Linked DNA regions of Solitalea canadensis DSM 3403. The protein of the gene in region 1 interacts with the protein of each later gene in a pairwise test. Links are inferred from orthologs where the notes say so. Each region holds a gene or a part of one and is shown on either strand. Other genes may lie near its edges.

The links. The genes of interacting proteins can lie anywhere in the genome.
Region 2: the proteins of dnaE (region 1) and SOLCA_RS06850 interact in binary tests that used the Escherichia coli proteins (3 or more experiments, as listed by UniProt). The link is inferred for Solitalea canadensis DSM 3403 from one-to-one orthologs.
Region 3: the proteins of dnaE (region 1) and SOLCA_RS01610 interact in binary tests that used the Escherichia coli proteins (3 or more experiments, as listed by UniProt). The link is inferred for Solitalea canadensis DSM 3403 from one-to-one orthologs.

Annotation. Positions count from the first base shown.
Region 1 is NC_017770.1:633,111-639,196, forward strand. The notes cover bases 1,021-5,139. They hold dnaE (DNA polymerase III subunit alpha), read left to right. Parts: upstream 1,021-1,381; coding sequence 1,382-4,939; downstream 4,940-5,139. Other genes in these bases: SOLCA_RS23885 (SRPBCC domain-containing protein), read right to left, coding at 1,021-1,124; SOLCA_RS02550 (autotransporter domain-containing protein), read left to right, coding at 5,093-5,139. Outside these bases: SOLCA_RS02540 (B12-binding domain-containing radical SAM protein), read right to left, coding at 1-635; SOLCA_RS23015 (hypothetical protein), read right to left, coding at 815-955; more of SOLCA_RS23885, read right to left, coding at 906-1,020; more of SOLCA_RS02550, read left to right, coding at 5,140-5,758; trxA (thioredoxin), read left to right, coding at 5,844-6,086. UniProt on the Escherichia coli protein: DNA polymerase III is a complex, multichain enzyme responsible for most of the replicative synthesis in bacteria. This DNA polymerase also exhibits 3' to 5' exonuclease activity. The alpha chain is the DNA polymerase catalytic subunit.
Region 2 is NC_017770.1:1,688,223-1,693,125, reverse strand. The notes cover bases 1,429-4,364. They hold SOLCA_RS06850 (methionine aminotransferase), read left to right. Parts: upstream 1,429-2,291; coding sequence 2,292-3,437; downstream 3,438-4,364. Other genes in these bases: SOLCA_RS06845 (amidohydrolase), read left to right, coding at 3,605-4,364; SOLCA_RS06855 (ABC transporter substrate-binding protein), read right to left, coding at 1,429-2,148. In the rest of the region: SOLCA_RS06865 (SRPBCC family protein), read right to left, coding at 45-581; SOLCA_RS06860 (DoxX family protein), read right to left, coding at 613-1,005; more of SOLCA_RS06855, read right to left, coding at 1,192-1,428; more of SOLCA_RS06845, read left to right, coding at 4,365-4,387; SOLCA_RS06840 (acyl-CoA thioesterase), read right to left, coding at 4,438-4,872. UniProt on the Escherichia coli protein: Shows aminotransferase activity with methionine and histidine as substrates, and to a lesser extent also with phenylalanine.
Region 3 is NC_017770.1:419,879-424,773, reverse strand. Bases 1,429-4,356 are described here. They hold SOLCA_RS01610 (DNA polymerase III subunit gamma/tau), read left to right. Parts: upstream 1,429-1,955; coding sequence 1,956-3,758; downstream 3,759-4,356. Other genes in these bases: SOLCA_RS01605 (AsmA family protein), read right to left, coding at 3,793-4,356; SOLCA_RS01615 (cation:proton antiporter domain-containing protein), read left to right, coding at 1,429-1,817. In the rest of the region: more of SOLCA_RS01615, read left to right, coding at 1-1,428; more of SOLCA_RS01605, read right to left, coding at 4,357-4,895. UniProt on the Escherichia coli protein: Part of the beta sliding clamp loading complex, which hydrolyzes ATP to load the beta clamp onto primed DNA to form the DNA replication pre-initiation complex.

The DNA.
Region 1 (6,086 bases):
AAGAAACGTAAGTCATTTTTTAGTGTTTCAAAATCAAGGGCCTGATAGGGAACGGTTGCATCAATACAGAATGGGCAGGTGTATGGACAACCTACACTGCCTATCATGGGTACAATTTTAAGAAACGGTGCTTTTTTTAATGTAGATTCGATAAAACGCCAACGCTCTACCACTCCAGGTAGGCTAGCTGGTTGGTTCGCTTCCGAAAGATATTTGCCTAGCGGACGTTGTGGGGTACAATTATTTAGAATTTGAACAATTGTAGATTTGTGGGTAAATCCAGTTACATAATCAAAATATTTACAAGCATCATCCGGATAAGAACGCGAGTGTGGCCCACCTAATACGGTAACAATACCTTGGTTTCGGAAATAATTACTGAGCGCATAGGATAAAAGGGCTGCCTGGGTAAATGCACAGATAAATATTAGGTCCATGCCTTGTGGTAACTCTTTCCGCAAATCTTCGGTACCCGTATAACAAATTAATTTTACATCGTGCCCTTCCTGCTCACACCATGTTGCAACCACTTGAGGCATAATGCTCGCCATATTGGCATGCATTATTCTGGCCCATAACGTATTATTAGGTCCTTTACTAACCAAATCGATAACTCCAATCTTGAGCTTTGACATTTATGGGTCGAATTTGTTTCCTGAAACTCTTAAAACTTGATATGTCAAGGTCTTTAAAAGGAATCAAGAAATGATTGAAAAGTACTTGTGTATTAAGTTACTGTTTTTTAGGTATATATCATATAGATGGAAGTTAGGAAAAGGAGAATAAATAACTGATAGTTAATGCGATCAGTTTATTACCAGGGAGGTAAAATGAAGTAGGTACCTTGCAGGATGTCTTTTAAAAGCTGCTCTCCCTTCATCTCTTCTGAAGGGAGAGCAGATTTCTTATCGTTCCATAATGGCCTTAATTCCTGCAAGAAACTCTGCCATGCCATCTTTGGAATGATTATATCCATCTTCACTTCCAAAACCTTTCTGAGTCCAGGTAAATAAAGTTTTTTGGGCGTTAACCGGATTAATTGTGTAAGTAATTAATGAATAATTTTCAGGTTTATCCTCCAGTCCAGAAAATCCGCTCCAGATAGTAATGTTAGGTTCTTGTATAGGCTAGAAAAATAAATATTAATACAACAAATATAATTTCCGTAAGTATTTGAAGCCTATTTACTTTTCCACAACCTGAAGTAGAGTGTTTTATCAACATATTCTGAACAATTCCGGCTTTTAGTTACCTTTGAAATTCCTTTAATTGTTATTAGTTAATGGCTCATAGATAATCGTTTGTATAGAATAACGGCCTGTTATTCAGATTCTCAGAAGTCTACGAGTCATCAGCCATAAATTACTTGGTTAATTAAATTATGCCTGAATTTTCGCACTTACACGTACATACTCAATTTTCGCTGCTCGATGGAGCTGCCGATATTTCTAAGCTCTATAAAAAAGCGGCTAATGATGGCATGCGCGCTCTTGCTATTACTGATCACGGTAATATGTTCGGTGTGTTTAAGTTTGTTGCAGAAGCCGGGAAATTTGATAATAAGGTAAAACCAATCGTTGGCTGTGAATTTTACGTGGTTGCAGATCGTCATGAGAAGAAGTTTACCAAAGAAAAAAAGGACAAACGTTATCATCAGTTATTCTTAGCAAAAAATGCTCAAGGGTACAAAAACCTTACTAAACTGTGTTCTTATGGTTTTATGGAAGGTTTATATAGCAAATGGCCTCGTATTGATAAAGAACTGGTTTTACAATATCATGAAGGCCTTATTGCCACAACTTGTTGTATTGGAGCCTCGGTCCCTCAAGCTATTTTGAATGAAGGGGAAGAAGCCGGAGAGAAAGAATTTAAATGGTGGCTGGATGTTTTTGGAGAAGATTATTACATTGAATTGCAACGACATAATTTGCCGGAACAAGAAAAAGTGAATGAGGTTTTGCTTCGTTTCGCTAAAAAATACAATGTAAAAATTATTGCATCTAATGATTCGCACTATGTAGATCAAGCCGATGCCAATGCCCACGATATTTTGTTGTGTATTAACACGGGTGATATTCAGGCAACGCCAATTGCAACGGATGAAGAGGGTGGTAAGGGGTATCGCTTTGGTTTCCCTAATGATCAGTTCTTCTTTAAAACGCAGGCCGAAATGAATGCACTTTTTAGTGATATTCCTGAAGCCATTGATAATACCAATGAAATTGTTGATAAGGTAGACCTGCTAAAATTAAAGCAGGATATTTTATTACCAAACTTCCCGATCCCGCCAGGATTTGTGGATCAAATGCAGTATTTGGAACATATAACTTGGGAAGGTGCAAGAGCACGTTATGGTGATACACTTGATGCAGATAAGGAAGAGCGTATCAACTTTGAGTTGCACACCATCCGTACGATGGGTTTTGCCGGATATTTCCTTATTGTATCAGATTTCATCAAGGCAGGTCGTGATATGGGCGTATTTATTGGTCCTGGTCGTGGTTCTGCAGCAGGATCTGCGGTTGCCTATTGTATCGGCATTACCAATATCGACCCCATTAAATATAATCTCCTGTTTGAGCGTTTCCTGAATCCAGATCGTAAGTCGATGCCCGATATTGATACGGACTTTGATGATGAAGGCCGTCAGCGGGTAATTGATTATGTGGTTGATAAATATGGCAAAAACCAGGTAGCTCAGATTATTACCTATGGCTCAATGGCCGCTAAAATGAGTATAAAGGATGTGGCTCGGGCACTCGACCTGCCGCTTCCCGACTCAAACGCAATGGCTAAGTTGGTGCCTGATAAACCGGGTATTTCACTAGATAGGGTCATGAATGCGCCTTTGGATGGTGATAAATCACTAAAAGATAAAGAAGGCCTTGGTCCTGAAGATTTAGAAAACGTAAAACAACTTCGTGAAATTCGAGAAGGAAGTGATTTACGTTCAAAAGTAATTAAGGAGGCTTTAATTCTTGAAGGATCTATTCGTGGTACAGGTATTCACGCTGCAGGTATTATCATTGCTCCAGAGGACCTTACCAATATTGTTCCTGTAGCCGTAGCTAAGGATTCTGATCTGTTGGTTACTCAGTATGAAGGAAAAGTAATTGAAGATGCTGGTGTAATTAAAATGGACTTTTTGGGTTTAAAAACCCTTACCATTATACGCGATGCATTAAAAATGATCAAAGAGAATCATGGGGTTGAAATTGATATTGATTATATCCCATTGACGGATGAGAAGACCTTTGAATTGTATCAACGCGGTGAAACAAACGGTACGTTCCAGTTTGAGAGTCCGGGTATGCAGAAGTACCTGAAAGATCTGGTACCTGACAAATTCGAAGACTTGATTGCCATGAACGCCCTTTATCGTCCCGGACCTATTGAGTATATCCCTGACTTTATTGAACGTAAACACGGTCGTAAAGCCGTTGAATACGATTTGGCCGACATGGAAGAGTATCTTTTTGATACCTATGGTATTACCGTATATCAGGAGCAGGTGATGTTGCTTTCGCAGAAGCTAGCCAATTTTACAAAAGGTGATGCGGATGTGCTTCGTAAAGCAATGGGTAAGAAAGACCGTAAAACACTTGATAAACTAAAACCTCAGTTTATTGAAAATGCTAAGTTAAAAGGTCATGATGCCAAAGTATTAGAAAAGGTATGGACCGACTGGGAAGCATTTGCATCGTACGCATTTAACAAATCGCACTCTACTTGTTATGCATTTGTGGCTTATCAAACGGCCTATTTGAAAGCCCATTATCCGGCTGAGTACATGGCCTCGGTATTAACACATACCAAAGGGCAGATCGATAAAATTACTTTCTTTATGGAAGAATGTAAGCGTATCGGAGTACCTGTATTAGGTCCGGATGTAAATGAAAGCGATCTCCACTTTACTGCTACTAAAAAAGGTCAGATTCGCTTCGGACTTTCTGGTATTAAAGGATTAGGAGAGGCTGCTATAGAAAGCTTGGTAACCGAAAGAAAGGAAAATGGACCTTATGAATCAGTTTATGATTTTGCTCGCAGGGTAAACCTTCGTTCAGTAAATAAAAAATCATGGGAGAACCTTGTTTATTCAGGTGCTTTTGATTGTTATGATGAATATCATCGTGCTCGCTATTTTGGTGTTAACCTGGCTGATCGTTTAAACGGTATTGAACGTTTAGTAAAATATGGTAACGATTTTGTAAGTAATAAAAATAGTGCTCAAAACTCGTTGTTTGGAGGAACAGCAGATGCGCATGTTCCAGAACCACCAATGCCTGAATCGGAAGAGTGGAGTTTATTACAGAAGCTAAGTTTTGAAAAAGAGGTAGTGGGAATGTATATTTCTGGTCACCCTCTTGATGACTATAAACTGGAGATTGATAACTTCTGTAATGCAAAAATAACTGAGCTGGCTACTCCTAAACCAGGAACATTGGTTGTTGCCGGAATTATTACAGCTGCGGAAGAGCGTTTAACCAAAACGGGTAAACCGTTTGGCGGATTTACCTTCGAGGATTATTCGGGTAGTCATCGTATGGTCATGTTCTCCGAAGATTATTTAAAGAATAAACATTTTTTTCAATCGGGGTTATGTGTGTTTGTAAAGGGAATGTTTAAGCCACGTTTCGGGCAAGCAGATAACTTGGAGTTCAAAGTGGAGAGCATTCAACTGCTGTCAGAAATTCGCGAAAAAATGGCTAAGAATGCCACATTGTCATTTCCCTTGCATGAGGTTACGTTAGAGTTCATCGACAACCTTGAGACTTTGTGTAAGGCTCATCCCGGTAATTGCAAATTGAAATTAAATGTGGTTGATCCGATTGAGCGAATCGTCTTGGATCTACCTTCAAAATCAATAAAAATTGATCCTAATAATACATTCATGAATGAATTAAGTAAGTTCAAGAATGTAAATTTCACTTTGAATTAAAAACTGCTTTTAGTTTGATGAAAATAAAGCCCTCAATATTAATTTATTGAGGGTTTTTTGGGTACTGTAATTTCTTTTTTACAAACCATTAGGCGCTGTTAAATAACTATAGTTAATATTTGACAAATATTAACCAATGAAAATTAACTAAAAATGAAAAAACATCTATTTTTAATAGCTGCACTTATTGTAGCAACATTTACTGCAAATGCACAAATCAGTAAAGGAAACCAAGCTATTGGATTAAGTTTTTCAGGTGGTTCCAATAGTATTAAAAACCAGACTGGTAATGAAAATGAGGATGGGAAGAATAAAAATGCGGCTATTTCCTTCGATTACAGTTATTTTGTAGCTGATAAAACGGCAATTGGTGCATTCTTAGGATTTACCCATTCTGATGCTAATTCAATCTCAAATGGCGATGATGTTTTGGACTCAAAAGGAGATTCATATGCATTCGGTGTTTTTGGGAAAAAGTACTTTATGATTTCAGATAAATTCGGGGGACTTGGACAATTATCACTATCCGGATCAGATTTTAAAAGTGAAAGTACAAATATAGTAGCTGATGTTTCGTCAAAGTTTAAATCATGGGCTTTAGGAACAGGAGTTAATGCAGGATTTGTATTTTTCCCTTGGAAACGATTAGGAATTGAAACCAGTTTGAATGTATTTAATCTTTCTTACAATGAATCCACTACAACTCATTCTTCTGGAGTAATTACCAAAGGTTCTGGATATAATCTATCGTCATCTTTTACTCAAAGTTTTGAAGATATCAAATTCACCCTGCGTTACCATTTCGGATTTAAGAAGTAATTCTGTCAGTTAAATTTCTTCAAACATTCGTTGGAACAATTATTGACTCAATCTGTTATATTTGCAAACGTAAATTTTTAAAAATATGGCTTTAGTAATAACCGACGCAAACTTCGAAGAAGTTGTATTGAAATCAGATAAACCTGTATTAGTTGATTTCTGGGCAGAATGGTGTGGCCCATGCCGCATGGTGGGTCCAGTTGTTGAAGAGTTAGCGAATGAATATGCTGGCAAAGCAGTTATTGGAAAAGTTGATGTGGATAATAACCCAGAAGTTTCAATGAAATTTGGTATCCGTAACATTCCAGCTTTGTTATTCTTCAAAAAT
Region 2 (4,903 bases), 1.1 Mb from region 1 along the record:
GTTTCTAGGGAGCAAAAAAATTGTTCATTAATAATAAAAAGCGACTAGGCTTCTAAAATACCCTTCAATTTTACCAAACTCTGCTGCATATCGTTACCAAGCATTTTATCTACATTCATCAATAATAACATGAGGTTCATCGGGTAATTCATTTGGCTTGTCATGCCCCAACGAAGTCTGGTTTGGTACTCAGAAACTCTTTCAGTACTAAATGGCACACTTGCAATACCTGCAAAAGGCTTTTCAAAACGTACTTCTACATCAATGCGTTCGTTGGGCTTTATACCCATAATTTCCTGCTCACCTTTCCCTGCCTTTTTATTCTCTTCCCAGGCATAAACAAAGCCTATGCTACCGTCATTACCGGTAAATGTCTTTTTCATGTCAGGGTCTGTCATTACCCATTTACTATAATTATCCTGATTCTTTAGGTGTTTAATGTAACTGAAAACCTCTTCATTGGGTCGGTTTATAATGATTTCTCGTTCTACAGTATAGCTTTTCTTTGAAAACAAAGCTATAATCAGCAGCAAAACAATTACTGCAGCAAGAACACCCAAAATACTTAGTAAAATATTCATTTAATTTTGTTTTAGATTGAATTAAAGGTTTTTATTTATACTGAAAAGATGGATGAATTTGTTTTTCATTGAGTTTATGATAGTAAATGTAAGAAACAGCTAAAACACCTAATACAATTATTGGGAAAACTGTTTGAAAACCGAATCCATCAACCACCCAATGTCCAACACATGCAGAAATTAATGAAATGCCAAAGCCGGCATAAACCCATTCTTTAACCCTTGAAGGAATTGATGGTAATACCAACAACAATCCACCCATAACTTTAAAAACTGTTAATTGAATTCGGAAGTAATCTGGGTAACCTAAATGTCTAATTCCTTCTTTTGCGATCTCCGTGTGAGAAGTAAGAGCTGGCATTAAAGCATCGAATAAAAAGATGAAACCAGTTGCGATCCAGAAAATTAATTTGTCCTTTTTCATAGCGTTTATTTTAAATTGTTAACTAAAATTTGTTAAGGCTAAATTGTTAAGAAAGGAACTATTTCGAGGGGTGTTAAAACGGCAAAGTAAAGGGGGAATTGCGAATTATCTGTTATGGTTTTCAAAAGAATTGCCGCTTGCTTTAACAAACGGCAATTAGGTTAATGTCTAGTACATGAATTAATGTTATTTAACTACTTCAAATCCCTCTCCTACTTTAATTCCATATTTTGCAGCAACCTGCGGATTATAAACTCTTTTACGCACTTTAACAATTTCGGGCTTTAAAGATTTAGTGTGTGGATCTTTTAAATACTTAACAGCTTGTTCACCAGCTTGAAATCCCCATTGGTAAAGATCAGCGCCAAAAGCCGCAACTGCGCCGCGTTTTACCAGTCCTGCTTCGCTTGTAAAAATTGGCACTCCAGCTTTATCACAGCTCCTAACTATTGTCTCAAACGAAGCAAATACACTGTTATCCGGCAACGCAAAAAATGCATCCACTTTTTTAGTCAGCAATGATTCAACAACCAATTGTGTTTCGGCCGAGCTGCTAACAGGTAAAGCGATCAATTCCATGCCCGATGCTTTTGCCTGTGCTACAATACGGTTATATGCATCAACTGATTGTGGTTCGGACTGACTATAAATGGCTGCTAGTCTTTTTACAGATGGCTTTAATGTTTTAATGATGGCTACAGAGGTGTCTATGTAATTCAACTCTTCATAAATTCCGAACAAGTTTGACGGAGGTAAGCCTCTTGAATCTGTTAAACCTGCCATTTTTGGACTTGATGAAACCATCATAAAAATTGGCACATTCTTTTGACGTTGTGCAGCGGTGATAGTTGGCAGCGTTGCATTGGTTGCCATTAACTCAACTTTCTGACTAACAGCATAATTTATGCTTTGAATTAATGTCGGAATATTGTTTTGCGCATTGCTATAGATGATTTCAATATTCTTTTTGTCTTCAAACCCACCTTGTTTTAATGCATCATAAAACCCCTGTTTTGCCTGGGCTAGTGTTGCATCTTCAAATGCATCAATAAATGCAATTTTTCTTTTGCCTGATTTATTGGAACTTGAATCGCATCCAAGTAAAAATACAGCACAAATAATTAAAAGAATACCTTTTTTCATACTAAAATTATAGTTTTAGGGCCTTGTTTATTGTAGCAAGTTAAGTAACACAACTCTTTATTGATTATTTATAACCCATAGCTACAATACCAAACTGTAAATATAGTTTTTGGAAATAATTTATTCCTAACCATTGCCAATTTATGATAGCTGTTAACTCTAAATTACCCAATGCCGGCACTTCTATTTTCCCGGTTATGACGGGTTTAGCCAATGAATACAACGCGATAAATCTTGCTCAGGGCTTTCCTGATTTCCCTACGTCACCGCAGCTTATCAGTTTGGTAAACGAATACATGAAGAAAGGAATGAATCAATATGCACCAACTGCTGGTATATTGCCACTGCGTGAGCGCATTGCTGAAATGACTGCTTCATTAACTGGGCGAACTTATAGTCCGGATACAGAAATCACAATTACCGCAGGAGGCACACAAGCCATTTATGCTGCAATAGAAGCATTGATCAGAGATGGTGATGAGGTCATCATTTTTGAACCTGCTTACGATTGTTATTCGCCAAATATTCGCGTTCATGGGGGTATTCCTCGTCCGATAGAATTAACGCCACCAGATTATAAGATCAATTGGGATAATGTTAAAAAACTGATCTCGCACAAAACGCGTATGATCATGATCAACACACCTCACAATCCTACCGGAACTATTTTAAGTAAGGATGATATTGATGAACTGATCAACATTACTAAAGATACTGATATTCTTATTTTAAGTGATGAGGTGTATGAACACATTGTTTTTGATGGAAAAGAACATCATAGCATGGCCAAATATCCTGAGCTAGCCGAACGCAGTTTGATCGTATCTTCTTTTGGAAAAACGTTTCATACAACTGGTTGGCGATTAGGCTATCTATTGGGTCCGGCTTATTTAATGGCAGAAATAAGGAAATTACAGCAGTTTGCAATTTACACTTGCATCACTCCTATTCAGTATGCCATTGCTGATTTTATGGCCAATCCTAATAACTATCTTGAAGTAAAAGAAATGTATCAACAAAAACGTAATTATTTCGCAAGCTTAATGAAGGCGACAAGATTTAATTTATTGACAGTCGGTGGCTCCTATTTTCAAACAGCTCATTACAATAAAATCTCGAATGAGGGCGACTACGATTTTGCAGTGCGCATTACCAAAGAGTTTGGAGTAGCAACTATTCCAACCTCCGTATTCTATACCAGCGGAACGGATAATAAAGTTATTCGTTTCTGCTTTGCTAAAAAAGAAGAAACATTAGACAGAGCTATCGAACGATTAATTAAAATATGATTTTTTGGGATTACACCAATATTTAATGATTACACAGATCATTGAATTAAATTGATGGATTTCTTATTAATTGAATCGGTGTAATCATCAAATCAATCAGTGTAATCCAAGCAACAAAAAAGAAATCGGTGTAATCATCCCAATAATCAGTGTAATCATCAAAAAAAATGAAAAATAACCTTACCATCACTATTATACAAACAGTTCTTTATTGGGAAAACATTGATGCTAATCTTTCAATGCTTGGGCAGAAAATGTTATCCATTAAGGAAGAAACAGATTTGATTGTTCTGCCTGAGATGTTCAGTACTGGGTTTACCATGAATGCGGCTATGCTCGCTGAACAGACGAAAGGAAAAACGGTCCGCTGGATGGCTGAAATGGCTGGACATATGAATGCTGTTATTACCGGAAGTATTATAGTGGAAGATCAAAACCGCTTTTATAACCGCTTGATTTGGATGCGTCCTGATGGTAGTTTTGAAACCTATGACAAACGCCACTTGTTTGGACTTGGAAAGGAGGATGATACTTATGCTGCTGGAAGCAGTCGATTAATGGTTGAATTGAACGGTTGGACAATCTGCCCGATGGTTTGTTATGATTTGCGTTTCCCAGTTTGGGCAAGGAATGAAAAAGATAGGCCTTATGATCTATATATCAATGTGGCCAATTGGCCTGAACGCAGATCTTTGCATTGGAAAACATTATTGCCTGCCCGTGCAATTGAAAACCAATGCTTTGTAGTTGGTTTAAATCGCGTAGGAAATGATGGCAATGAAATATATCATAGCGGAGATAGTATGATCATTGCTCCGGACGGTGCAATACTATATCATAAGGCTCATGATGAAGATATTTTCACAATTGAATTATCTGGTGAAACGTTAGAGTTTGTGAGAAGAGCATTCCCTTTCTTAAAAGATCAGGATTCATTTAAGATTCAATAAAAAAGAAAAATCCAGTCTCGGGCTGAGCCGAGGCTGGATTTTTTGAATCGTTACATCCACTCAAAATCCTCTGCCTTAGGCATGGCATCCGTCATTTGAACAACTTCTTCAGGAGGTGCAGTTAACTTGCGAAGATGGGTATCCATCCAGGCACCGTCTACAGTAATTTTAGCACACAAGGTTCCATCTTCTCTCTTTATCTCATGGATCATTGTAAACCGAGAATGGTCTTCCCTAAGTTTTTGTAGTTTTACGTTAATAGTAAGCTTATCACCTGATCTTATTTCCTTCCTAAAAACAGCTTCTTCCCTAAATAAAACAGGTCCGAAATGTTTTTCAATCATCAATTTTGGAGTCACACCATTATCGGCCAAAAAATCGACACGGATCTGTGCCCCAAAATCATAATAAACTGAATGTCGAACGTGGAAATTAGGATCTAGATCAGCCCAGCGGATTGTTATCGGTTTTGAATATTCTGTCATAAATATTGCTTCATTAGTGACAGCTAAAATA
Region 3 (4,895 bases), 210 kb from region 1 along the record:
AACTTGGGGTAAAAAGCCACAAGTTTGCCACAGTTGTTTTTGGGGTGTTAATTGTTGAAGACCTCGTTGCTATACTTTTATTAGTATTATTATCAACTTTAGCCGCCAGTCAGCAATTTGCCGGTGATGAAATGCTGATGTCGGGTTTAAAACTCACCTTTTTCCTTGCCCTTTGGTTCCTGGGAGGGATATTTCTGATTCCAACATTTCTCAAAAAAGCCAAAAAATTAATGAATGATGAGATGTTATTGGTGGTTTCTCTTGCATTATGTTTATTGATGGTTTTGCTGGCAACTGCAGCAGGTTTTTCTCCTGCATTGGGAGCCTTTGTTATGGGAGCGATTTTAGCAGAAACCACAGCAGCAGAAAAAATAGAACATTTGGTTAAACCTGTAAAAGATCTTTTTGGGGCCGTTTTCTTTGTTTCTGTCGGGATGCTTATTGATCCAAAGATATTGGTAGACTATTGGTTTCCTGTTTTGATCATTACAGTTGTTACTATTTTCGGTAAAACGTTAAGTTCGGGTTTAGGCGCATTATTATCCGGACAAACGTTAAAGCATTCTTTACAAGCTGGAATGAGTTTGGCGCAAATCGGAGAGTTTTCATTCATTATTGCCACGTTAGGATTAAGCTTAAAAGTAACCAGTGATTTCTTGTATCCGATTGCTGTAGCTGTTTCGGCTATCACCACATTCACAACGCCTTATTTTATTAAATTAGCAGAACCTACTTATTTAGGCATTAACAAACTACTGCCTGAAAAAGCAAGGAATGCCTTAGCCCGATATAGTGCCGGATCACAAAGTATTTCCGGAACCAATAACTGGAAAGAGTTCCTGAAGAAATATATATTCATTATTGTTACCAATTCCATTATCATAATCGGGATACTTTTCTCTGTGAAGTACCTTACGCCAAAAATTAATAATGATTTTGTAAACGGTAATTACGGAGATATCATCATTATTGTGGTTGCACTCTTATTGATGAGTCCGTTCCTTTGGGCACTGGCTGTAAAAAAAATCCATAGTACTGCCTATAAACAATTATGGATCGATACGAAATATAACCGCGGTCCACTCATTACACTTGAGATCGTAAGAGCTTTGCTGGCAATAATTTTCATCGTTTTGCTTATTGGTCAATTTTTCTCACCAATTGTATCAATTATTTCCGCGGTAATAATAATTGGTATCAGTGCCATTATTTTCTCTTCCCGATTGCAATCTTTCTATAGCAAGATAGAGAGCAGGTTCCTGGCAAATTTAAATGCACGGGAAATCAGTGAAGCAGCTAAACGAGCGGATGAATTAATGCCATGGGATTCTCATTTAGCTTATTACACCGTAAAACCCGAATCTGATGCAGTTGGTAAAACACTGATAGAACTCTCCTTACGCGAACATTTTGGCGTTAATGTAGCACTGATTGAACGTGGAAAAATAAAACTCAAGATTCCGGGAAAAGATGAACGCCTTTATCCGGGAGATCGGATTGCTGTTATCGGAACCGATGATCAATTAAAAAACTTCGAAGAGTTTATAGAAGCTACAAGCTATAAAGAAACTGATGCGAACGGACAATCTGTTTCGCTTCATCCGATTACAATAAATGCCCATTCACCACTTTTAGGTAAAAGCATTAAGGCTTCAGGCATAAGAGAAAATGCATTTAGTTTAGTAGTTGGGGTTGAACGGAATAATGAACGGATACTAAACCCAGACTCATCATTTACATTTGAGAAAGATGATATCGTTTGGATTGTAGGTGACAAAAAAACCGTCCAATCAGTTATCAAAGGCGAACCTTCTTAATCTGTAAACGAATTTATTTTGTAAACGAATGTGCAAAAACCTGCACATTCGTTTTTTTATGATTGTTTCATAGCTAATTAACTGACATGGATAATCTCTACTTGCAGTTGGCGGAAAGTATTTCTATTTTCGTTGCAAATGGAAAATTTCATTGTATCGGCACGAAAGTACAGACCCGACAAATTTAACAGTGTTGTAGGTCAGTCACATATAACCAATACGTTAAAGAACGCAATTAAAACCGGACAATTGGCTCAGGCCTTCCTGTTTTGCGGTCCGCGCGGTGTTGGAAAAACAACCTGTGCCCGTGTGTTGGCAAAAACAATCAACTGCCAAACCCCTACTGCTGATTTTGAAGCTTGTGGTGAATGCGAGTCTTGTCTTTCATTCAAACACGGAAGTTCAATGAATATTCATGAACTCGATGCTGCTTCAAACAACTCCGTAGAAGATATCCGAAGCCTGGTAGAACAAGTTCGTTATGCTCCTCAGGCCGGAAAATATAAGATCTATATCATCGACGAGGTTCACATGCTTTCAACAAGTGCATTTAACGCATTTCTAAAAACGTTGGAAGAACCTCCTTCTTATGCCATTTTTATTTTAGCAACCACTGAAAAGCATAAGATTTTACCGACTATTCTTTCGCGTTGTCAGATCTTTGACTTTAACAGGATCAAAGTTGAAGACATTGCTCATCACTTAGAATATATTGCGAAAACGGAAGATGTAAAATTTGAACCGGACGCCTTACACATTATTGCTCAAAAAGCAGATGGTGCCATGCGCGACGCCTGTTCAATGTTTGACCAGATTACTTCTTTTTCGCAGGGAAATATTACGTACAAAGCAGCTATCGACAATCTGAATATTTTGGATTATGACTATTATTTCAGAGTTACCGATGCTTTGTTAACTGAAGATATTTCTAAAAGCTTATTGATTTTCGACGAAATTCTGGATAAAGGTTTTGACGGAAACAATTTTATCAACGGTATCTGCAGCCATTTCCGCGATTTGTTAGTGTGCAAAGATCCTGCAACGGTAAAATTATTGGAAGTGAGTGAAGGAATCCGTCAGAAGTACTTAGAGCAGTCGCAAATAGCACCTGTTTCTTTTTTACTATCAGGACTAAACATCGGAAATCAGGCCGACCTTAACTATAAAGGCAGTAAAAACCAACGTTTACAAGTTGAATTAGCATTGATGAAAATGTGCCATATCAGAGCAGCATTAAATCTATCTAATGGTCAACTTCCGCAAGCGGAGGTAAAAAAAAAACCTGATACCACAGTAAAAGTTACGGAGACAACAACGGTTACTTCAACACCTGCTGTAGAAAGAACCGTTGTTGCTACCAATACATCATCCTCAGTTACTGCAGCCACCTCAACTACTTCATCAACTGTAAACAGCAGTTCAACGGCTAAAAAAACTCCTGTTGCTGGAGGTATGGGCTCTTTAAAAATTCCTTCAATTAAAAATTTGAGTAGTGTAGCAGCCTCTCCACAAGAAGAAGAAAAAGCCGTAGCCATTAACTTGGAGCCTACAGAGGTAAAAAACAATCAGGATTTTACAGAAGAACAGTTTTTACGTTATTGGACAGATTACGCAAGTTTTGCCGAAAAGGACTCAAAAATTGGGCTGCATACGGTAATGACCGTTAACAAGCCAAAACTTCGCCCGGATTATACCATTGAAATTACTGTAATTGATAAATATCAAACAGATATTGTAAATGATGAGCGTATAAATATTCTACGCTTCTTAAAGCAGCAGTTACAGAATAACACCATAAAAATTGAAACAGTAATAGGTAAAGGTGATGAACAAGTAAAGAAAACACTTTATACATCAACTGATAAATTTAAATACCTGGCCGACAAAAACCCTAACCTTCTTGAATTAAGAAGACGAATGGACTTGGAAATAGACTTTTAACAATAAAAAAGGGAGCTTAAAGCTCCCTTTTTATTTATTGTTTCTTATTTGTGGTATCCTGAACTGCTTCTTCCTCCTTGTACTCCGTCTCCAGTTCTTTCTCATCTTTAGTTTCTTTGCCCAGTTTAATTTGGGGCTCATCACGAGTACCCATAATTGTCATTGGAATACCAATAATACCCAATGGGGGCAAGCCCAAACGGAATTTAAAATTTAAACGGCCATCAAATGTTGTTTGACCTTCAATTTTAGGACGGAAACCTGCAATCCTGAATTTGGTTGGTTCCACATGGATCACATTATTTTTGATTGATGTTTTCAGCTCCATTTTCTTTAGGTTTGGATTATTAACATCCTCCCTACCCGTGCTCTTACTTATTGCTGTAAACATCTTTAAGCCTGCAATCTTAACATCCTTAATTGAAAGCACCCCTGCTCCTTCGATTGAAGGATAAATAGGCATCATATCCGCATTTAAACGGCCTTTCAATTTATAATCAAGAGAAACGACTCCTTGTGCCTTAGCTGCTGCAGGTGCCAGATCATGAAATAGTTTTATTTCCTTATATGCACGTTGTACATCAAAATCTTTAGCATTGATTTGATATTCGAAATAACCCTTTTTAGGGGTTACACTTCCGTAGGTAGCATTCATTACAACTTTACACCCAATAAGGTTAAAACCCGTTTCATTGAGTACAATCTGACCATTCTTGATATTCATTTTACCTTTACAACTGTCGATATTCAATGCATCATATTTAACTTTTTTGGCCAGCGCATTAAAAGTCATATCAAGATTCTTGGGAACGATGATCACACCACTTTCACCATTAGGAGCTGCAGTCTGATCTCCAGAAAATGCCATAAACTCATCAACAAGCAAATAGTTCGATTTCAGATCGAAAGTTCCCTGCAGCATCTCATCTTTTAAAGCATAGTTGATAAGGTTATTCATGTATCCATTTAATGTAATATCAGACTTACCATATCTTGAATTAAACTGATCGAACCATATTTTATCGTCTTTAAAGCTGAATATGCCATTTTCAATAACAAGCGGTTTGGGAAACAATTCTGACGTTAACGCAATATTCGAAAGTTTCAAAGTTCCAGAATTCCTCAATCGGTCATACA